Linked DNA regions of Pedobacter ginsengisoli. The protein of the gene in region 1 binds, or shares a complex with, the protein of each later gene. Links are inferred from orthologs where the notes say so. Each region holds a gene or a part of one and is shown in the gene's direction. Other genes may lie near its edges.

What was found.
Region 2: the proteins of CPT03_RS01560 (region 1) and uvrB are in contact, whole or in part, in a crystal structure (PDB 7EGT), measured with the Thermus thermophilus proteins. The link is inferred for Pedobacter ginsengisoli from one-to-one orthologs. Residues at the interface, in WP_096412145.1 of Thermus thermophilus: His654, Arg656, Phe657, Gln666, Asp668, Glu669, Lys680, Arg681, Leu682, Ser683, Lys685, Tyr686, Ala687; in WP_096411307.1 of Thermus thermophilus: Glu23, Leu25, Arg26, Asp27, Gly28, Glu29, Arg30, Phe31, Arg55, Glu326, Asp327, Phe328, Glu379, Ser382, Gln383, His398, Gly400, Arg401.

What each region holds. Positions count from the first base shown.
Region 1 is NZ_CP024091.1:397,358-409,426, reverse strand. Bases 2,891-5,867 are described here. They hold CPT03_RS01560 (ATP-dependent helicase), read left to right. Parts: upstream 2,891-3,206; coding sequence 3,207-5,528; downstream 5,529-5,867. Other genes in these bases: CPT03_RS01555 (DUF4290 domain-containing protein), read left to right, coding at 5,661-5,867; CPT03_RS01565 (hypothetical protein), read left to right, coding at 2,899-3,087; CPT03_RS23020 (hypothetical protein), read left to right, coding at 2,891-2,912. Outside these bases: CPT03_RS01585 (hypothetical protein), read right to left, coding at 1-141; CPT03_RS01580 (hypothetical protein), read right to left, coding at 352-636; CPT03_RS01575 (DUF6266 family protein), read left to right, coding at 1,595-2,221; CPT03_RS23025 (hypothetical protein), read left to right, coding at 2,504-2,692; more of CPT03_RS23020, read left to right, coding at 2,658-2,890; more of CPT03_RS01555, read left to right, coding at 5,868-6,323; murA (UDP-N-acetylglucosamine 1-carboxyvinyltransferase), read left to right, coding at 6,362-7,687; CPT03_RS01545 (pyridoxal-phosphate dependent enzyme), read right to left, coding at 7,756-9,117; DNA-processing protein DprA, read right to left, coding at 9,289-10,380; CPT03_RS01535 (BlaI/MecI/CopY family transcriptional regulator), read left to right, coding at 10,559-10,894; CPT03_RS01530 (M56 family metallopeptidase), read left to right, coding at 10,891-12,069. UniProt on the Escherichia coli protein: A helicase with DNA-dependent ATPase activity. Unwinds DNA duplexes with 3'-5' polarity. Translocates on single-stranded DNA with 3'-5' polarity. Initiates unwinding more efficiently from a nicked substrate than double-stranded DNA.
Region 2 is NZ_CP024091.1:4,171,308-4,183,334, reverse strand. What follows is about bases 2,784-5,718. They hold uvrB (excinuclease ABC subunit UvrB), read left to right. Parts: upstream 2,784-3,200; coding sequence 3,201-5,237; downstream 5,238-5,718. Other genes in these bases: CPT03_RS17185 (DUF4834 family protein), read left to right, coding at 5,538-5,718; CPT03_RS17190 (YwbE family protein), read left to right, coding at 5,237-5,437; upp (uracil phosphoribosyltransferase), read right to left, coding at 2,784-2,920. Outside these bases: CPT03_RS17215 (flippase), read right to left, coding at 1-1,130; CPT03_RS17210 (hypothetical protein), read right to left, coding at 1,152-1,541; CPT03_RS17205 (YjjG family noncanonical pyrimidine nucleotidase), read right to left, coding at 1,574-2,263; more of upp, read right to left, coding at 2,276-2,783; more of CPT03_RS17185, read left to right, coding at 5,719-5,798; CPT03_RS17180 (YfhO family protein), read left to right, coding at 5,883-8,366; CPT03_RS17175 (UDP-2,3-diacylglucosamine diphosphatase), read left to right, coding at 8,590-9,441; CPT03_RS17170 (glycosyltransferase family protein), read left to right, coding at 9,471-10,457; CPT03_RS17165 (DUF6427 family protein), read left to right, coding at 10,487-11,467; CPT03_RS17160 (type III pantothenate kinase), read left to right, coding at 11,548-12,027. UniProt on the Escherichia coli protein: The UvrABC repair system catalyzes the recognition and processing of DNA lesions. A damage recognition complex composed of 2 UvrA and 2 UvrB subunits scans DNA for abnormalities.

The sequences.
Region 1 (12,069 bases):
AACCTTACGTAATTCCTCAAAAACAGGGTCTTGTCGAGTGGTTTTAATTATATAGACGGCACCATTAAACAATGCTTTATTAGGCTTCGACAACAAATCGTAATACCTTTCATAGACCCTAAATTCGAATATTTCTTTCATCTGCCTATTTGTTTATAAACCTTCTGCATTAAAATCTACAAATACAACTTCCGGATGAGGCTGTTATGCATCGTTCAAAATTATCAAGATTCCCATTATCAAATATGATTATGACTTTCATTACTATAACTGTCCAATACTTTTGTTGACAAATGGAATATAAAGACGACATTTTTTACCTAGGGTTGAAGTCTACAGAACAACGGATAACTATTCTAGTATTTCTACTACCCTTCCTTCTCCTAAAAATTTAGAGCCTTCGCCAAAGAAAAATACTTTTCCAACACCAAAGTCATCACCGAGATACTTCCTGTTTAAAAATAATATTTCAACATTTCCTTCCTCCCCAGGATGAAATTCTTTTCGGTCTATCAGTTTAATCCTGCCTGAAGTTTTCATTTCATCTATAAAATTGAATAAAGGCCTATACCCAGTAAAGAATGGTGTATGACGACCACTTTTATAAAGTTTTATTTGTGCATTTACCTTAACCATGGACTAAGATTTAAAGGTTTAACTTTTAGCAAATGTAATTGATTGGCAGGAATTGAAATAGCTCTCATTCCATCAGCTCCAAATTTAGTAGCCTCTTTCATAACACTGGCCAGAACATTTGCTTTAATAACTGTATTAGGTATTTTATCTAGACCAAAGTTATACTTTCCGTACTGAGCAGCTTCCTCAATTGTTGGTGCAAATAATTTACCTGATGTTCAGCAATATCATTAAGCTCATCCTGAGATACAGCTCGATAAATTGAACACGCTATACAAAGAAGAGTAAAATTGAAAAAGAGAACCATTAATAAGCTAAGTCAAATTAGCTTATCAAAAAAGTTGTTTTATTGTAAGCAGTTTGACAAGTTGATTGCGGAACGAAAAACCGGAAATCTGGAGGAACTTGCAAAAAAATCGACATCACAACTTCGCTTGCTGCCGACATCATAGATCATATGACCCGTGAATTGAACTGCCCCATTGAGTATAGTGATGAATACCAATCTTATTACTATCAGAATAAAGGTAAGCTTATCCTTGGTTTTTTGCCTGAGTAAATTGAAATAAATTTCGTTAAAACACTTATTTCTAAAAAAATAAATAAAAAAATTTCTTTGATTCCAGCCAACTGACCGCATTTTTGAGCCTTTTTAACAGGGGGGTCCGGGACCCCCTGGGACTGCCATAATATTTCTTTTATGTTTTACTTTGAATCTGAAATGATTTGGATTGTTATAAGCGTTGTACTGACGCCTGATTTGGTCTGGTTCAACTAGCTTAAATAAACGACTTTCAGACGACTATTTAACGACTTTGAAACGACTCTGAACGACCCTTATCATCTTAACCGCTTTTTAGGGTGATCTAAAAGGAGCCAAAAAAGCGTAGTTGTAATAGAGCACAATAAGATAATTAACTAAATATTTAACACTTAAAATTAAAAAACAATGGCAAAAATGAAAAAAGGGATCTTAGGCGCAATATCTGGTAAGATAGGCCCTGTAATTGGAGGAATATGGAAAGGTATTCCTTATTTACGTCAACTTCCAAAGAAAAAAACCAAGAAAACAAAGAGCCCTGCTCAAATAGAAAGCAGGCAAAAGTTAAGGTTCATGAATGAACTGCTGGTACCTTTCCACCCTTATGTTTCAATCGGCTTTATGCATCATGCAGAGCATAGAACAGAGATTAGTGCAGCTTTTTCTGAGAATTATCATAAGGCCGTTATTGGTTCATATCCAAATTACATGGTAGCTTACCATGAATTTGTAATCAGCAAAGGCAATTTACCGATGGTTGAAGATGTAACAATGGAGCTGCAGGCTCCCGACGTTTTAAAGCTTAACTGGTCTAAGAACGACATTAAAAATACATCTTTTGATGATCAGGTTATGCTGGTAATTTATTGCCCTGAACTGCATAAAACAGATGGTTTTTCTGGAGGTGTAAAGCGCACCGAGAAACAGTGTACTTTTAAATTTAACCCTGGAATGGCAGGCAAAAGGCTTGAAGTTTATGTAAGTATTAGTTCTTTAAACAGGAAGAAAATAGGAAACAGCAAGTACCTGGGAAGTATCCAGTAAAATAATTAAACTACATTTATGCTAATTGATTTATCAGAAAGCGTAAATGTAGTTTATGCTTTGTAACAATATATACCTCAGCTGCTCAATATTTGATAACTTCGTAATCATGTCTAATCTATATATTATAGCAGGATGCAATGGTGCAGGTAAAACCACTGCTAGTTATACCATATTGCCAGAAATACTGAACTGTAAAGAATTCGTGAATGCTGATATAATATAGCAGCTGGTATTTCACCTTTCAATCCGGAGGGAGTGGCTTTTGAAGCAGGTAGAATAATGTTAGGACGCATCCAGGAATTAATGAATGAAGGTGCTGATTTTGCGTTTGAAACCACATTATCAACAAGAAGTTACATTACAATGGTTAAGAAAGCACAAGAAAAGGGCTATGAAGTAAGCTTGCTTTATTTTTGGTTAAGCTCCCCCTCAGATGGCAATACAACGGGTAGCAAAACGCGTAAGTAATGGAGGACATAATATACCCGAAGATGTAATTAAAAGAAGATATTACCGTGGAATTAAAAACCTATTAAAATTGTATATGCCAATTTGTAATGAGTGGACTTTGGTTGATAATATGGATTTAATGCCTGAAGTTATTGCTAAAAGCGACAGCTTTGGAAAAACAGTTTTTAATAACGATATTTGGGATAGAATAATAAAGCAAGGCCATGAAAAATATTGATCATATAATTCAGGACTCTACATTCACTGAAAAGGTAATGATAGGACTTAACAAGGCGCTTCGTAAACTTGCTGAATCTTCAGCGGCCAACAACGAAAACTTGATAGTTGGCGATAAAGATGGAAATGTTAAATCTGTTCCCGCCAAGGAGCTGTTGAAAACACTGTCTAAGTAAAATTCGAATTGGAAACAGTACCAGATACTTTTTGAAACAACTCCTAAAAAATGTAGCTTTGTAACCTAAAAAGATTATATCTTAAGTATTATACCCTCAAAGCAGAACAGGAACGGATTTTGGATTATTTAGCAGGTTTAAACCCCCAACAACGCGCAGCAGTAGAAAACACACAAGGCCCGGCAATGATTGTTGCAGGTGCTGGCTCCGGTAAAACGCGTGTAATTACATATAGAGTAGCCCATCTGATTCAAAAAGGTGTGGATCCATTTAATATTCTTGTACTTACCTTTACCAATAAGGCATCTAAAGACATGCGCGAGAGGATTATGAAAGTAGTTGGTCCGGAAGCTAAAAACATCTGGATGGGTACTTTTCACTCTGTGTTCTCTAAAATATTAAGGGTTGAAGCTGAAAAAATTGGTTATCCGTCGAACTTTACAATTTATGATACTGACGACAGCAAAAGTCTGATCAGATCTATATTGAAAGAGTTGCAGCTTGACGACAAATTGTACAACGCCAACTTTGTTTACAACAGAATCTCATCTGCTAAAAACAACCTGGTTTCTTATTCTGAGTATCTTCAGAGTCCTGAAATTCAGGCCGAAGACATTAGCAATAAACGCCCTTTAATGGGTTCCATTTACGAAACATATACCAAACGGTGCTTTAAAGCCGGGGCAATGGATTTTGATGATTTACTTTTCAAAACCAATGTTTTGCTTAAAAACCATCCGGATGTATTAAATAAATACCAGCAGAAATTTAAATACCTGATGGTTGATGAGTACCAGGATACCAACTTTTCGCAATATACGATTGTAAAAAAACTGGCTGCTGCGTACCAAAACATATGTGTTGTGGGTGATGATGCACAAAGTATTTATGCTTTTAGGGGTGCAAATATCCAGAACATATTAAACTTTGAGCGCGATTATCCTGATTTGCAGGTGTATAAATTAGAGCAGAACTACCGCTCTACCCAAAACATTGTTGAAGTTGCAAACAGCATCATTGCAAATAACAAAAACCAGCTTGAAAAGAACGTTTTCTCTGATAATGAGGCTGGCGACAGGATTAAAGTTCAACGTGCGTTTACAGACAATGAGGAAGGTAAATTAGTTGCCGAAGCCATTGTTCAGGACCGTAGTTCGAATGGACTTAAATTTAACGATTTTGCCATTTTATATAGAACAAATGCCCAATCAAGGGCTATGGAGGAGGCTTTAAGAAAACTTAATATTCCTTATAAAATATACGGAGGCCTCTCCTTCTATCAGCGTAAAGAGATAAAAGATTTAATTGCTTACTTCCGCTTAACCTTTAATCCGAGTGATGAGGAGGCTATAAAAAGGGTAATCAATTACCCTCGCCGTGGACTTGGAGATACTACCGTTGAAAAGATCATAGTTGCTGCCGATAAGCATGACATCACCATGTGGCAGGTAATATGCAATCCGCAACAATATATAGAAGGAAGGATAGCAAATCAGTTGAATGATTTTGCAATGCTGATACAAAGCTTTGCTGCAGAGTCTAAAAAACTGGATGCTTACGAAACCGCACTCTATATTGCACAACACTCTGGCATATTAAAAGAATTACATACCGACGATAGTATTGAAGGCCGTAGCCGATACGAAAACATTCAGGAGTTACTAAATGGTATAAAAGAATTTGCTGAACGTGAGGATATTGAGGACAGGAGTCTTGCAATTTTTATGCAGGATATTGCTTTATTAACCAACGACGACAGACAGGATGAAAAAGATAAAGATACGGTTTCGTTAATGACCATCCACTCTGCAAAAGGACTGGAGTTTAAAAACGTATTCGTTGTTGGCTTGGAAGAGAACCTTTTCCCATCACAAATGAGTCTGAACTCGCGTACTGATCTGGAGGAAGAACGTCGCTTATTTTATGTGGCTATAACAAGGGCCGAGAAAAAGCTGACTTTAACATATGCTACTTCAAGATACCGCTGGGGAACTTTAACAAACTGTGAACCAAGCAGGTTCATTAATGAAATTAATGCCCGTTATTTAGAAATTGAGGTTGTAAAACCTGCCAAAAGCAATTTAGGACAGGATAGTTTTGATAACGAACGCAGAAGCTGGACACAGCAAAGGGATAGCTTTAGCAAACCAAAACCTGCGATGACAAGTTCGTCGGGCACTGCAACAGGAACAAGCTCTCCTGCTGCCCGTCCAAAAACCACTTCATTGCTTCCAAAGGCTCACGTACCAACTCCTGGTTTTGCTCCGGATGCTGCTAATTTGTTCCAAAATGGCATGGAAGTAGAGCATGAGAAGTTTGGTTTTGGTAAAATTGTTAATTTAGAAGGCACTTTACCTGATGTAAAAGCTACTGTATTTTTTCAGGGACTGGGTAATAAGCAGTTATTATTAAAATTTGCTAAATTGCGAATTGTTAAATAAGATATATATTTGCTATATCTGCATTAACTTAAGCAGGATCATAACGCTTATAAATAATCACTAACTAGAATTATATAAAAAATAGAAATTTAGCCGTTATTCCTGAACGACTACTTCATAGAAATAAATTAAATGAATTTCGACTATAATACCACAAGAAACGAATTAATTCTGGCCGAATATGGCCGTAATGTACAGAACATGGTTAAGTACATTATAGAATTACCCGATCGTGAAGAACGTAATAAATATGCTCAGGCGGTAATTGACCTAATGGGATTCTTAAATCCTCATTTACGGGATGTTGCCGATTTTAAACATAAACTTTGGGACCATTTACATATTATATCAGGTTATAAGATAGATGTAGATAGCCCTTACCCTAAGCCTACCCCTGAAGCGGCTTTAATAAAACCTAATCATATTGGGTATCCTCAGCAAAAAATAAAATACAAACATTACGGCAAAACCGTTGAAGTAATGATTGAAAAAGCTAAAGCTGTTGATGAACCGGAACGCAGAGCTGCAATGGTACAAGGTATAGCAAATTTCATGAAAATGGCTTACGTTACCTGGAATAAAGATAGCGTAGCTGATGAAACAATCTTCAAAAATTTACGTGAACTATCTGGCGGTCAGCTTCAATTAGACGACAATATTAACTTAAATAAGGTTGAATTTAAACCTGTTGTAAGCAGACCTTCTAATAACAACAACCGAAATAGAAATAACAAAGGCCGACAAAATAACAACAACCGTCAGCAACGTAATAATAATCCTAAACAAAGACATTAATCCTTACCGATTTTAAAATTTAGATCCTTAACAGTAGTATGAACGCATTCGAAATAATTGGTGGAAAGAAGTTAAAGGGTGAAATTCATCCTCAGGGAGCAAAAAATGAGGCTTTACAGATCATTGCTGCTGTTTTATTAACAGATCAGAAAATAACCATCAGCAATATCCCAGACATTAAGGATGTAAACAAACTTATTGAATTGTTAGGCGACCTGGGTGTTAGTATAGAGCGTTTATCTAAAGATACTTACACTTTTGAAGCTAAAAATATTGATCTTAACTTCTTTTTATCTGATACTTTTAAAGCTAAAGGTGGCGGTTTAAGAGGCTCTATTATGATAGTAGGCCCGCTTTTGGGACGATTTGGAACTGCTGCAATCCCTAAACCGGGTGGCGATAAAATAGGCAGAAGAAGGCTAGACACCCACTTTTTAGGCTTTGAAAAATTAGGCGCTAAATTTATTTACGACTCTAAAAAAGAGTTTTTTAACGTTGATGCAACAAACCTTAAAGGGGCATATATACTATTAGATGAGGCTTCTGTAACGGGTACAGCTAATATTGTTATGGCAGCTGTACTTGCTAAAGGTACTACAACCATTTATAATGCTGCATGCGAACCGTACTTGCAACAATTATGCAAGATGCTAAACCGTATGGGTGCAAAAATTACCGGTGTAGGTTCTAATCTTCTTACTATTGAAGGAGTTGAAAAACTTGGTGGTACTGAACACAGAATGCTTCCTGATATGATTGAAATAGGTTCATTCATAGGTTTGGCAGCAATGACTGAGTCTGAAATTACCATTAAAAACGTATGCTATTCTGAGCTTGGGGTAATTCCTGATGTATTTAGAAAGCTGGGTATAAAATTTGAATTACGTGGTGATGATATCTATATCCCTTCTCAAAAACATTATGTAATTGAGTCGTTTATAGATGGTTCCATGCTAACCATTGCCGATTCTCCATGGCCGGGCTTTACTCCCGATCTTTTAAGTATTGTGCTGGTTATAGCTACACAAGCCAGAGGAAACGTACTTATTCATCAGAAAATGTTTGAAAGCAGACTATTTTTTGTGGATAAACTGATTGATATGGGTGCTCAGATCATTCTTTGTGACCCACATAGAGCAGCAGTTAATGGTATTGACAAGAAATACAAACTTAGAGGTATCAGCATGACATCTCCAGATATACGTGCAGGGGTTTCTCTACTAATTGCAGCACTATCTGCCGAAGGAAAATCTACAATCTTTAATATCGAACAAATTGAACGTGGTTATCAGGATATTGACATTCGCTTACGTGCATTAGGTGCACAAATTAAGCGTATCGAAGCTTCTGCCCCATCGCATTAAATCATAAATAAAAAAGCCCCAATCGGGGCTTTTTTATTGTATAGTGGTTTTTTGTCTCGGTTGCTTATTTAAGCAGAAATAGCGTTAATTATATCGTATTGAGTGATAATTTCGATCTTACCACCCTCAGTTTCAACCAGTACTGCACTGTTTTCTTTGTTTATTAACGCAGAAATTCTATCAATTGATGTGTTGAGGTCAACAAAAGGAAAACCAGATGACATAATCTCCTGAACCTTAGCCGATTTAAGCGATGGATTTTCCATTAATGCTTTTAAAATATCTCCTTCGGCGAGTTTGCCCACAACCATCTCCTTTTGGGTAACCGGAATCTGCGAAATATTTAACATATGCATCGTATTAATTGCTTCAAGAATGGTTTTTTCGCAATCAATTGTTACAATTTCTGTTTTGTCCTTTTTGTCGATAATTGTAGCAGCAGTAAGCTTTTCGTCTTTTAAAAAGCCTCGCTCCCTCAACCAATCTTCGTTATACATTTTACCCATATACCTGCTGCCATGATCATGAAATATAATCACTACAACATCTTCAGGTTTTAGTTTATCCTTTAATTGTAACAGTCCGGCAACTGCAGAACCAGCTGAATTACCAACAAAAATCCCCTCTTTGCGTGCTATATCACGTGTCATCAGGGCAGCATCTTTATCTGTTACCTTTTCAAAAAGGTCTATGATATCAAAATCTACATTTTTAGGAAGAAAATCTTCTCCAATACCTTCGGTTATGTAAGGATAAACCTCATTTTTATCAAATATTCCAGTTTCCTTATATTTTTTAAAAACCGATCCGTAGGTATCAATACCCCACACCTTAATATTGGGGTTCTGTTCTTTAAGGTATTTTCCGGTACCAGAAATAGTGCCGCCGGTACCAACACCAACTACCAGATGCGTGATCTTTCCTTCAGTTTGTGCCCATATTTCGGGACCAGTTTGCTCATAATGAGCCTGGGAGTTCGATAAATTATCGTACTGATTTGGCTTCCAGGAATTCGGAACCTCACGCTCTAAACGTGTAGATACCGAATAGTAAGACCTTGGATCTTCAGGTTCAACATTAGTTGGACATACAATTACCTCAGCACCAAACGCACGCAAAGCATCTACCTTTTCTTTCGATTGCTTGTCGGTAGTAGTAAAAATACACTTATAGCCCTTAATAATGGCCGCCATGGCCAATCCCATACCGGTATTTCCTGATGTTCCTTCTATAATAGTACCGCCAGGTTTCAGTTTACCACTTTTCTCAGCATCTTCTATCATTTTAACTGCCATACGGTCTTTTATTGAGTTACCTGGGTTGGTTGTCTCAATTTTAGCCAATATAGTAGCAGGAATATCCTTTGTAATGTTATTCAATTTTACCAGTGGAGTATTACCAATGGTTTCTAAAATATTATTGTACCACATGACACAAAAATACAGATTGAAGATTGGAATTTTATTTATAAATAGATATTCATAATTTAATATTGAAATAACGGAATTTATAGAATATTATTTTAATCTAGTACTCCAATAGACTTACAAACAAAGCAATATATAGGTATATAAAAAATTTCATTACAGACCTGGCTGGGCCTAACCACTAAGTTTATACATTTTACCTGGTAAAGAAATCAGAATTCCCTGCATTTCAAGGTTTAACAAATGCATGGCAAGCTTGCTTTGAGGTATTTCTGTTTGCAAAGAAAGCTCATCAATCCTTAAAGAAGATCTTCGTAAAAGATCAACAATTTTCTGTTCCTCATTTGAGAGCCCTATTAATAATTGAGTTTGTTCTGTTTTTTTTGGTTTCACTTCATGCCATCCCATGTAATAAACCAAATCTTTTGCATGATTAATCAGCGCTGCCCTATTCGTTTTAATTAAAAAATTGCAACCTTCAGAGCTTACATCGGTTGTTTTGCCAGGAAAAGCATACACATCGCGGTGATATGAATTTGCAATATCAGCGGTAATTAATGCACCCCCTTTAGCGGTTGCTTCTACTACTATTGTGGCATCGGCAAGCCCTGCAATAATGCGGTTTCGCTTAGGAAAATTCTCCTTATCGGGATTGGTGTGCAGGGAAAATTCTGTTAGCAGACCGCCATTTAATACCATTTTTTGAGCTATTGGCTGATGTAAAGGCGGATAAATCCTATCCAATCCATGTGCAAGCACTCCAACGGTAGGAATATTTTGATATAAGCTTTCTTTATGAACAGCTATATCAATGCCATATGCCAGGCCGCTAACTATAACAACATCATAATCAGCCAAAGTTACAGCCAACTGTTTACACAATTGCCTGCCGTATTCTGTAGCTTTTCTGGTGCCAACAATGCTTATAATCCTACCATGATTAAGATCTGCAGTACCTTTATAATACAACAGCACTGGCGCATCGAAACAGTTTTTTAGCCGTTTAGGATAGTTATCATCAGTATAAAATAAAACATCCACCTTATGCTTTTTAATAAATTTCAATTGCTCTTCGGCAATTTTTAATGCATCATTAGCTAAAATCTGGTCCGCAGTTACAGGTCCTATTCCGGGAATTTGCAATAATTCCTTTCTTGTTGCTTTAAATATAGCCTCTGCTGTACCAAAATGCTCAAGTAAGCTTTTGGCGATTACATGCCCCACACTTTTAATTAATGTGAGGCCTATTTTGTGGATTAAACTCATGGGCTAAATTATATATTAATTTACCTGTTAACCAGCAATTCAAAATATACACCTGTAAATCAGATAATTAAAAACAAACTACAAAAATAGTTTGCAAACTATAAAAATAGTAGTAACTTTAATTAACAACAATATTTAATACATGATGAGAGAACTTACAAAGGCGGAAGAACAGGTAATGCTAATTTTATGGGAAATAAAAGAGGGTTTGGTAAAGGATGTTATAGACAAAATGACCCCACCAAAACCAGCATACAATACAGTATCAACGGTAATCAGAGTATTAGAAGGCAAGGGGTTTATAGATCATAAAGCCGTTGGCAACACTCACATTTACTTCCCAATAATAACTGAAGCCGAATACAAGCACTTTGCATTTGATAAAGTAATGAACAATTACTTCGAAAATTCTTATCAGAGCCTGGTATCCTTCCTTGTAAAAGAGAAAAACATGGACATGGATGAGCTCGACGAATTGATCCAACTTGCCGAAAAACTTAAAAACAAGAAATGATGAACTGGTTGTACTATCTGCTGGAGGCTAATCTATATTTAGCTGCGTTTTACGGCTTCTACCGTTTGCTTTTACATAAGGAAACTTTCTATTCATTAAATAGATACTACCTTATTATTACAAGTATTATAGCTTTTATTATTCCACTTTTGCAGGTAGGATACCTTAATAATTTATTAAACAAGCAACAGGAAGTCAGGGTTTTGTCGGTTCAATTGGCACAAGCAACAGAAAAGACCAGTGCTATTACCCTAAATGAACTGTTGGTATACTGCTACCTCCTTATAGCTTTAACTTTTGCCATAAAAATGGGAATTAGCATCTATAAGATCATTTTACTTTCTATTAATGCTAATAAACAGAGGGCAGGCAGGATTACATATGTAGAACTGGATGAATCTCATGCCGCATTCTCATTCTTTAATCTATTGTTCTTAAACCCGGCTGTACAGGAGAAACACACTGTTCTTAAGCATGAAATGGTGCATATACAGCAGAAACACAGCTTAGACATTATTTTCTTTGAAATTATACAGATAGTATCGTGGTTTAATCCGGTTACTTATTTTATTAAAAAGGAAATTAAGCTGCTGCACGAATACATTGCTGACGACATTACAACAGGTAAGGATATCCAGAAACATCAGTACGCTATGTTTTTGATTCAAAACTCCTTCGGTATTGTGTCTAATCAGCTTACCAATCAAATATTCAATCAATCAATATTAAAAAGGAGAATTAACATGTTAAACAAAGAAAAGTCAACGGGAAGAGCAAGGCTCAAACTCCTGTTTGCATTGCCAATTGCCGGAGGAATGCTCTGTGCATCCACTATGGCGTTCACTAAAGATTATGCGATGATAGACCTGTATCCGGAGAAATACGAGGTCAATCAAACCGTAAAACAGGAAACGCCTAAGAAAAAAGCAAGTGAAGCAAAAGAGTTTAAGACTAAATCAGATGTAAAATCCAAACCAACAAAAAAAGGCGAGGTTGTAGAAGTTAGGATTGCGCCACCGCCACCGCCACCCCCTAAAGTTAAAACCGTCAAATTCCCGCCACCAATCGTAAAACCTGATGCACCCGCGCGACCAAAAAGAGCCAAATCAGGTGAAAAAGTGAAATTTCCGCCACCGATAGTAGTTCCTGATAAACTGGTACCTCCTCCACCACCG
Region 2 (12,027 bases), 3.8 Mb from region 1 along the record:
ATTGCAGTACGTAGCATAGAGAGTTTTGTGTAACCCTCAGCAATTAAAAACTGGGCGCTTGCGGTACCCAGGAATACAAAAATCCCTGCCCAGATATTTATAGATAATACATGCGCACCATCATAAAACTCTTCAGTAAATAAAATCCTGAAAATAAGCGGGGCGCTAATGGTAATAACTATTGCCAGGGCCATACTAATCCAAACCATTAAATCGTACATGTTTTGCATCCTCCTCTGATACCGCTCAGGATCATCTCGTCGGGCATTCATAATGGCCGGAAATACCGATGCAGTAATGGCAACGGGAATAAAGTACCATGCCTCAGCCAGCTGAACGGCATTGGCGTATACCCCCAGATCTCCCGCCCCCTTATAATACTCAATCATCAGCTTATCAATGTTCAGATAAATAGAAACAAGGATAGCTGAGAACGCTAAAGGCCATGAGTTTTTTAAAAGAAATTTGGCAATGTCAGTTTTAAATGTCCATTTAAGGATTGACTCTCCATTGTTTTGATAAATAAATAAATAACCGGTTGCCAATAATACAGCATCTAATAAAAGTGCAAAAACGAACCATTCCAAACTTGCGCCAATAATGATCAATGCCAGCTTGATTGCTGCAGAAAGCAGGTTGCCTGCAATTTGCACACGCATAATATATTTACCCTGCGTTTTGGATTGAAAGTGACTATCTATGATGTTGAATGATTGGATTAATCCGGTAAAACCGACTGTCATAACAAAAATCAATGGAGTTTCTATAACTTTATAGTTATTAACTATAGTGTAGGTTGCGTAGATAATTGGAAGAATAATTAACCCCCCGGTAACCTTTAAAATGAATGCCGTGCCAAGTAATTGGTCCTTCTTTTCCGGGTAGCGCAATAACTCTCTGGTTACAAATCCATCAACCCCTAAGGCAGCGGCAGCTGTAAAAAAAGTAACAAAAGCTACGGGATAGTTAAGTATTCCAATATCACTTTTGCTTAAGTAATGGGTTAAAGCAATTGCCACCAGAATTTTAATAGCCATGCTACCTACTCGTGCCAGCATTAACCATCCGGTATTTTTCACATACTTTTCAAGGGTTTGCTGATCAAAACCTTTAATGCTTGGAATCTTCACGCTTAGTCTCTGGTTATTATATTAGGATAAAGGTGCGCCAACCGACACTTTGCAGTCGTGTCCGGGTTGTCCATGTGGTGGATTTAGTTTTACTTCTTTATTGCCTGCAGGTACTTGCTGTGGTGCAGGTGCAGCAACCGGAGCCTGGCTGGCAGGCGCAGTCGTATTTTTTGCATTAAGTGGAGCACCTACCGGAATTGAACAATCATGAAAAGGTTGTCCGTGTGCAGGATTATTTGCTGGCCGCTCACCAGCAGTTGCATTTTGTTGAGCAGGGCCAGATGGGGCGGCAGATTGTGCTGACGGAACACCATTTGGCGTAGGTGTTACAATATTCTGAGTTTCTTTAGGGCTGGTCTGACAAGCCGAAAAACCTAATGCTAATAGGCAGATGTAAAGGAGTTTTTTCATTGAATATTTTTTGGAGTTTACTTATTTAGATATTAAAAATGCAATAGCAATTCTTCAAGATGTGTAATTTGCCATTCCACATCTTCTGGTTTTTCTTTATTTAAAGGATTAAAATAAATGGCTTTAATTCCATATCCCTGAGCTCCGCGAATGTCCGCTTCAACACTATCACCAATCATAACAGATTCATGTTTTTCTGCTCCGGCTTTACCAAGTGCATATTCAAAAATAGCTTTATCCGGTTTATTAACACCCACGTCTTCAGAAATGATCACATTCTTAAAGTACGGATTTAAGCCCGAGCGATCCATTTTAGTCAGGGTACTTTCTTTAAAGCCATTAGAAATGATATGCAGTGCATATTTTTTTTGCAGATAAGCCAATACCTTTTCCGATCCTTCAAATAAATTGGTTCGGGTAGGGGTTAAGCTCACATAATCTTCTTCAAATTGCTGCGGCACAAGTTCAGGCGATATCCCAAGCTGGATAAAGGTTTTTTTAAAACGTTCAGATCTTAGTGTCTCTTTAGTAATGCTGCCAACATGATACTGGGCCCAAAGCAGATGGTTGTTTTCGGTATAGGTAGTTATGAAATCTTCAGCAGAAGTCAATCCAAGTTTCTGAAGCTCATAATGGGTATAAAGTTCATGCAAAGTTTCTTCAGCATTTCTGTCAAAGTCCCAAATGGTGTGGTCTAAATCGAAAAAGATATGTTTAATCATGGTAAAAACGCCTTACTGCTTAAGTCCGTATGCCAAATCTCCGGCATCGCCTAATCCGGGCACAATATACGCTTTACTGGTCATTTCTTCGTCAATAGCCCCCAGCCATAACCTCGCTTTAGGTAAATTTGCTCTTACATGTCTAACACCTTCAGTACTTGCAATTACCGAAACAATATGTAGTTCTTTGATTTGATACCTTCGTATTAATTCCTTGCAGCAAAGTACCATTGTTAAACCTGTTGCCAGCATCGGATCAGCTACGATCACTGTTTTGTCTGTTAAATCAGGAGATGAAATATGTTCCATCTGTATCTCAAAACTTCCGCTTTTATGGGTTCTTCGGTATGCAGCAATAAAGGCAGCATCAGCCTGATCAAAAACATTCAATAAGCCCTGATGCAACGGAAGCCCTGCACGTAAAATAGTTGCCAGAACCGGCTGCTGCAGCAATTGCACACTTGGGGCAATGCCTAATGGGGTTTGAGTTTGAGTTTTTTCATACTCAAGCGTTTTGCTGATTTCATAAGCAAAAAACTCACCTATACGTTCCATATTTCTGCGGAAACGCATGGCATCTTTTTGAATACGCTCATTTCGAAGCTCCGAAATGAAAACATTGGCATGTGAATTTATTTTGCTGAGTTCGAATATCATACATAAATTTAAACAAAATTGCCCTTTAAAACAATTGCTTGTTCCTTTTAACGCTTTAAGCAAATGTTGTTGCCTCATGTATGCCTGGCGTGTGGCTTCCGCATATTTTCTGCGGAGAAAAGTACCTTTTGCCGCATTTGGTGTACAGAAGCTCCGGACAAAGTGCGCAGAAGCAGATATGGGGGCGTGTCTGCTATAGCCTTGATACCCCCATAAACTTTTCGTAAATTTGAAATTCATACCATGCTACCGCTGACTATTTAAATCATAAACACCCCGGATGAAATTTCAACTTGTTTCAGATTATAAACCTACTGGAGATCAACCTAATGCCATTCAGCAGCTTGTTCAAGGTGTTGATGCAAATGAACATTACCAAACCCTTTTGGGGGTTACCGGATCAGGAAAAACATTTACCGTTGCCAATGTAATCCAGCAAACGCAAAAACCTACTTTAATCTTAAGCCACAATAAAACACTGGCAGCACAGCTGTATGGAGAGTTTAAGCAATTCTTTCCCGAAAACGCAGTGAATTATTTTGTGTCTTACTATGATTATTACCAGCCAGAGGCTTTTATGCCCAGCACCAATACTTATATAGAAAAAGACCTTAGTATAAATGAAGAGATAGAGAAGTTAAGGCTGCGTACTACATCAGCATTGATGTCTGGCCGTCGTGACGTAATTGTTGTTTCGTCCATTTCCTGCATTTATGGTATGGGTAATCCTGAGGATTTTTCAAGATCAGTATTCCGCTTCTCTGTTGGAACAAGGATATCCCGTAACTCTTTTTTACATAGCCTGGTCGAGATTTTATATGCCCGTACCACAAATGATTTTAAAAGGGGAACTTTTAGGGTAAAAGGTGATACAGTGGATATTTTTCCAGCCTATCTGGATACTGCATATCGCGTATCATTCTTTGGTGATGACATTGAAGAACTTAGCGTAATAGATCCCGTAACCGGCAAAACGCTGGAGAAACTTGAAGATATGGCAATTTATCCGGCCAATTTGTTTGTGACGCCAAAGGACAGATTTAACTCTTCAATATGGGGTATTCAGGAAGAACTGGAAATCAGGAAAAATCAGTTAATCGACGACAGGCAGTTACTGGAAGCAAAACGACTGGAAGAAAGGGTAAACTTTGACATAGAAATGATGAAAGAACTGGGCTATTGCTCAGGGATTGAAAATTATTCACGTTTTTTTGATGGCCGCGCGCCGGGCATGAGACCCTTCTGCTTATTGGACTATTTTCCAGATGATTATTTGATGGTGATTGATGAAAGCCATGTTACTGTTCCTCAGATTAGAGCCATGTATGGTGGAGACAGATCCCGCAAAATGTCGCTGGTAGAATATGGTTTTCGTTTACCTTCTGCACTGGATAACCGCCCTCTTAATTTTGATGAATTTGAACGTCTGGCACCGCAAACAATTTATGTAAGTGCTACTCCTGCCGATTATGAATTGCAAAAATCTGACGGGGTTTATGTAGAACAGGTAATTCGCCCTACAGGATTGCTGGATCCATTGATTGAGGTTCGCCCGGCAATTAACCAGGTAGATGATTTGCTCGACGAAATCGATAAAACCATTAAAATGGGCGATAGGGTTTTGGTAACTACCCTAACAAAAAGAATGGCCGAGGAACTGACCAAGTATATGGACAGGCTAAATATAAAGTGCCGTTATATACATTCAGAAGTAAAAACCCTGGAACGTGTAGAGATTTTAAGGGGACTGAGGTTGGGTGAATTTGATGTGCTGATAGGTATTAACTTATTAAGGGAAGGTTTGGATTTGCCCGAAGTTTCTTTTGTTGCCATATTGGATGCTGATAAAGAAGGTTTTCTTCGTTCTGACAGGGCTTTAATTCAAACCATCGGTAGGGCAGCCCGTAATGATAGGGGTAGGGTAATCATGTATGCCGATAAAATTACCGAATCTATGGAAAGAACTATAGAGGAAACCAACAGACGAAGAGAGAAACAAGTGGCCTATAATCTGGAAAATGGTATAGTCCCTAAAACAGTAGGTAAAAGTAAGGAAGCAATACTTGAGCAAACATCAGTATTGGATTTTTCTGAAAATGCATCGCGAAGTAAGGCATATGTGGAGGTTGATCAGGTTAGCATAGCTGCTGATCCTATTGTACAATATATGACCAAACCGGAAATGCAAAAATCAATAGATAAAACCAGAAAGGATATGGCTAAAGCGGCAAAAGATATGGACTTTCTGCTGGCAGCCAGATTGAGAGATGAGATGTTTGCAATGGAAAAAATGTTTGAAGAAAGATTTGGTAGATAATGGACGGAAAAAATAGAAAGGATATATATCCGGGTTTAGAAGTGGATATTATATTGAAAAAGGATCAGCGTAGCGGAACATTAACAAGGGGTATTGTAAGCAATTTATTAACTTCGGCACCCTATCATTCCAGAGGAATAAAGGTTAGGCTTGAAGACGGACAGGTGGGCCGAGTGGCCGCTATTGTTGATGAAGAATAAAAAAGGTATATTGTAATTGCTTTGCAATAATCTGGTTGCGCTTGTAATATTGGTATGGCAAGCGCGTCTATATTTTAAATTTGTAAATTAAACTAAAGAAATGGGACTTATAAAATTCATATTAATATCTATGCTGGTAATATATATTATCCGGATCATCTTCCGGTTAATTTTTCCGGTGGTACTAAAAAGTATGTTTAGTAAGGTTCAGCAGCAAGCTGCAAACCAATCAGGCCAGTATAATAATCAGCGTTATTCAAGACCCGAAGGTGATATCTCAATCGAGTACATGCCGCCTCGTGAAAAGAAAGGGAATTCAGATAAACTGGGCGATTTCGTTGATTATGAGGAGGTAAAATAACGGCGCTTTTACCAGTTTTTTATTTTTTTTAAAAAGGATTTTTTATCTAAGTTTGGGGTTAGTTTAAATCATAAACAAACCTTAATGAATAATTGGTTAAAAGCAAATGGCATACACCTGGCCATTATTGGATTTTTTATAATCATCTGTTTTGTCTATTTCAGTCCTGTCCTGCAAGGTAAGGCACCCGCTCAGGGAGATGTATTAGGAGCGAAAGCAACCGCTACCGAAATCATGCACTACAAAGAAAAAGATGGTAAAGGTCCGTTGTGGACTAACCAGATTTTTGGCGGTATGCCTGCATACCAGATTTGGGTACAGCATCCCTATAATGGAGCAACTTATGTAATCTCTCTTGTTAAAACTATTTTTCCTGACCCGGTAGATTCGGTTTTATTGTACCTTGTTGGTGCTTATTTCCTGTTTATTGTGTTGCGGATCAATCCCTGGCTGGCCGCTGCAGGAGCAATTGCTTTTGCCTTTACATCATATAATTTTATCATTATTGCGGCGGGGCATAGCAATAAAGCACTTGCAATTGCATTTTGCGCACCAATAATTGCCAGTGTAATTTTAACCCTCAGGGGTAAATACTGGATAGGGGCAAGCTTAACAGCTTTATTTCTTGCGCTCGAAATCAGGTCAAACCACATTCAAATGACCTATTACCTGATGATCGCTTTACTGATATTTATTGGGATAGAGGTTTATCATGCATTTAAGGCAAAAAAACTTGCCGAATTTGGTAAAGCCTTAGGCTTTTTAGCAGTTGGTATGCTGGTTGCATTTATGGTTAATACAGGTAAACTGTGGACAACCTACGAGTATGGTAAAGAATCTAACAGAGGCAAATCTAACTTAACTACCGATGCGGCAGAAGAGAAAAATGGCTTGTCAAAAGAATACGCTTACGGCTGGAGCCAGGGTATTGGAGAAAGTTTTACTTTCCTTATCCCGGATCTTTATGGTGGGGCAACAAGTATAGATGCTTTGGTAAAGCCCGAGAGCCATACTTATAAAGCTTTGCAAAGTATCACCGGAGGCGATCCTACACAGGCAATAGGCCAGTTGGCAGGACAAATTGGTTTGCAACAATACTGGGGCGAAAAACCGGGAACATCAGGGCCCTATTATTTCGGCGCCATCGTATGTTTCCTGTTTGTATTTGGTTTATTGATTGTAAGAAGCAGGTTAAAATGGTGGATCCTTGGTACTACCATTCTTTTCATGTTCCTGTCATTTGGAAAGAATTTTCCAATGATCTCTGATCTTTTCTTTGAGTACTTCCCACTATATAATAAGTTTAGGGCAGTTGAATCTATTTTAGCACTTGTTGGTTTAATGGTTCCTGTTTTGGCATTTCTTGCCATTAAAGAAGCTCAGGAAGGTACCTACGATCAAAAAACGCTTGTTAAGAAACTAACAATTGCAGGCGGAATTACAGGTGGTTTTGCACTAATTGTAGCCATTATGCCTACAGCCCTGTTTAGTTTTACTACAGCTAACCATCAGTTAATGGTGCAGGCGCTTACACAAATGCTTCAAAATAATGCCGGGGTTGCACAAAATATAGCTAGCGCGCTGATCTCTGATAGAGCCGATATCGCACGTGCTGATGCAATCCGTTCATTCTTGTTTATCGCTGTCGGCTACGCTTTGGTATGGGCACTTATTACCAAAAAGATCAATATGCAGCTTGCATTTATCCTGTTGGGATTCGCAATTATGATTGATATGTGGCAGGTTGATCGCCGTTATTTGAATAACAATAATTTCGCAAGCAAAACTGATTTAGATAATCATTTCCAGCAACGTGAAGTGGATACCTTCATCTCTTCAGATAAAGATCCTGATTTTAGGGTAATGGATTTAACCATTAACACCTTCTCTGATGCAAGCACTTCTGCTTTTCATAAAACCATCGGGGGGTATCATGCTGCAAAATTGAAAAGGTATCAGGAACTGATAGACAACCAGCTTACCAAAAGCATCAATCAGGATGTATTGGATATGCTGAACACCAAATATATCATCACCCAAGATCCTAAAACAGGTTCTTATCAGATGAAAAACAATGCTACTGCTGCAGGAAATGCTTGGATTGTTCAGAACGTTCAGTTTGTTAAAGATGCTGATGAGGAAATGAAAGCAATCAGTAGCTTCGACCCTAAAAAAGAAGCCATTGTTGATATCAGGTATAAAGACCAGCTCAATTCTAAAAATGTTGGTGCAGATCCATCAGCATCAATTAAGCTAGATAGCTATAGTCCTGATCATATGATTTACTCTTATAGCGCTCCGCGTGACATCATCGCTGTATTCTCTGAAATTTATTACGACAAAGGATGGAATATGTATGTAGATGGGGTAAAGAAACCATATTTCAGAGCAGATTATGTGCTTCGTGCCGCACAGCTCGAAGCCGGTAACCACAAAGTTGAGTTTAAGTTTGAGCCAACTTCATATTATCTGGGCGAAAAAATCTCTTTAGCCGGTTCCATTCTTCTGGTAGCGGGTCTTGGCTTCGCATTCTACGACGATAGAAAAAAGAAAAAGGCGACTAAATAATAGTTGTTTGTAAAATTTACACAGGCCGTTACCTTAAAAAGTGGCGGCCTTTTTTATTAGCCCTCCCATTAATCATAATATTCTCTTAACAGCTTGTTAATCTATGTGTTGTAAATTTGTGCAATAAACTAATATCCCATGCTGGAATTGTTTTTAATTGTATGTGTAATTGCTATTGTTGCTTTCTTTTTTAGCCCATACGAATTAACAATGGAGGAAGATGATATCTAAAAGAGAAGTTGAAATAGCAGTAATTTCCGACGTTCATCTTGGAACGTATGGCTGTCATGCTAAGGAATTGTTAAAATACCTTAAAAGCATTAAACCTAAAATGCTGGTCCTGAACGGCGATATTATTGACATATGGCAGTTTAGTAAAAGGTACTGGCCTGAAACCCACATGAAGGTTGTTCGCAAATTAATGAAATTTGTTGCTGAAGGTGTTCCCGTTTATTATTTAACCGGAAACCACGATGAGCTTTTAAGAAAATTTGCTGACATACATTTAGGGGCATTTCACCTTCAAAATAAACTGATTCTTGAGGTTGACGGAAAAAAGGCATGGTTCTTTCATGGTGATGTTTTCGACGTAACCATGCAGCACTCTAAATGGCTGGCCAAACTGGGGGCGGTGGGCTATGATACACTGATCCTGATAAACAGTTTAGTGAATTGGTGTCTGGCATCTGTTGGAAGAGAGAAAATGAGTTTCTCCAAAAAGATAAAGGCCAAGTTTAAAGATGCCGTTAAATTCATTAATAAATTTGAATATACCGCTGCGGAACTGGCAGTAGAGAAGGGATACGAATATGTTGTTTGCGGACACATTCATCAGCCTGAAATGCGAACCATTACGACAGAGGAAGGGGAAGTAACTTATCTGAATAGTGGCGACTGGGTTGAAAACTTAACTGCGCTGGAATACTACGATAAAAGCTGGAAGATTTTTAAGTACGATCAAAAGGACTTTGAAAAGGATGAGGCAGAAGAAGGTGTTTTATCCGATAGTGAAGATCTTCACAGCAAATTGGATATTAATACTTTATTACAAAAGATTAAATTAGAAATTGCCTAGCGCGTAAAATTTACAGATATTCGGTGCGGATGAAGATACTTTACGCCATTCAGGGAACGGGCAATGGACACATTAGCCGGGCAAGAGAAATTGTGCCATTGCTGCAGCAATATGGAGATGTTGATCTTTTAATTAGCGGTACACAGGCCGATGTTAAACTAACACAGGAGGTGAAATATCAGCTTCATGGCTTTAGCTTTATCTTTGGCAAAAAAGGTGGTGTAAATCATTACGAAACCTGGAAGGAGATGAATCTTCCGCGCTTTGTTAAAGATATGCGCCGTATACCCCTTAAAGATTATAACCTGATACTTAATGATTTTGAGCCTGTTACGGCCTGGGCTTGTAAAAGTCAGCGCATAGAAAGTGTTGGTCTTAGCCATCAGGCTTCCTTTCAGTCAAAAAAAGTTCCTAAACCTAGAAGTATTGATTGGGCACAACTGGTGATGAAGTATTATGCCCCGGCATCTCATTATGTTGGCTTTCATTTCGACAGGTACGACGATTTTATTTATACACCGGTAATTCGTGCCGAAATCAGGAACATGATCGTCTCCAACCTTGGTCATTATGCGGTTTACCTGCCTGCAATAGATGATAAATTTCTGGTTCCCATTCTAAAACAAATCCCTGATACCAGGTGGGAAGTGTTCTCTAAACATACCAAAGTAGCCTATACAGACGGAAATGTAGCCGTTCGGCCAGTAAATAATGAGTTGTTCAATAAAAGCTTAGCTTCTTGCGAGGGATTATTTACAGGTGGCGGGTTTGAAGGACCGGCCGAAGCATTATATATGGGTAAGAAATTGCTTGTTGCTCCCATGAAATTTCAGTACGAACAACAATGTAACGCATTTGCATTAAAGCAATTTGGACTACCCGTAATATGGGGAAGTAATAAAAACTGGTTGCCAATTATTAAGAACTGGGTAAACAATCCTCAGGAGCATCAATTTTATTTTCCAGACGAAACGGCTGCGGTAATTGATAAAGTTGTGAAGCAGTTTGCCAGATAATTTGCTTTACTTTGCCTTAGTATACAGGCATGATCAATCAATTTAGAAATTTAAACCCCATAAACCTGCTCATATTATTCGCATATACTTTTTTTATGCGCATGGCAATATTTGCAGACCTACCCTCATCGCTTCAGTTCGAATTTTTAGAGCCTTATACAAAATTCTTTATCCAGATACCTCTTCAAAATACCTTCTCGCCCGCAGGGAATGTTTTTTTTGCAGGAATAATCATTTTTGGGCAGGCTATTTTGTTTAATAGGGTGGTTAACAATCATGGCCTGTTAAGTAAGCCGGGCTATTTGCCGGCATTATTATATGTTACGGCATCAAGCTTGTTCATGCCCTTCCTTATTTTGAGTCCCACTTTAATCTGTAATTTCCTCATGATATGGATAATGGATAAGTTCCTTAAAATGGGGAAAGCTTCAAATGCCATTATGACCATGTTTGATGTAGGGATGATTATTGCCATCGGAACCCTTATATATTTCCCTTTTATTGTAATGCTGGCCATGCTTTGGTTTACATTACTGCTTTACAGGTCATTTAGCTGGCGAGAGTGGATTTCGGGACTGGTAGGCTTTTTAACTATATTTTTCTTTGTAGGCGTCTATTATTATTGGAATGATAACTTGTCCATGTTCTACAAAATCTGGCTGCCGCTTACCAATAAATTTCCTTCGGTATTTAAAATCAATTATAATGATTATCTGGTGCTGGTTCCTGTAGCGGTAATGATTGTTCTGGCTACATTGCAGTTGCGTGAAAACTTTTTTAGAAGTTTCATCAGTACCAGAAAAGCATTCCAAATGCTGTTTTTTATGTTCCTGATCAGTATTGTCAGTTTTTACACCAAACCCGATTTCAGGCTATATCATTTCCTGTTATGTGTGCCCCCGGGAGCAGTTTTGCTGGCTTACTATTTCTCAAATGCAAAAAAGAGATGGTTTTATGAAAGTCTGTTTCTGGTCCTTGTTTTTGCCATTCAGTACTTTTTGTTTGTTTAACTTTTTTTAACAATTTGAAACGTTGAAACTTGCTAAAGATTAATAGCTTTGTGCAATGAAGTTTGGAGTAGCTGTTCTGAATGCATAATCTTGTCATAGATATTGGTAATACAAATAGTAAGCTGGCTGTTTTTAATAACCGGGAGCTTGTTGAGTATCAATCGCTGAAAGAAGTTACAGCTGAAGCCCTTATAAGTTTAATTAAGCAATATAAGGTTAGTAATTCAACAATTTCAAGTGTAGCCATTGAATTTGAAAATGTAATAGGGGTTTTAAAAGAACACACAAATTATATTGAGTTTTCTACAAGGATAAACACAGGAATAAAGAATCACTATAAAACGCTTGCTACATTGGGTTTGGATAGATGGGCAAAGATTATTGCATCCCATTATTATTATCCTAAAAGAAATTGTTTTATAATTGATGCAGGAACCTGCATAACATATGATCTGCTGGATAGCAGTGATGCCTATTTTGGAGGAAGTATAAGCTTGGGCTTACACATGCGCTTTGAGGCATTACATCATTTTACCCGCAGATTGCCACTTGTAGAATGG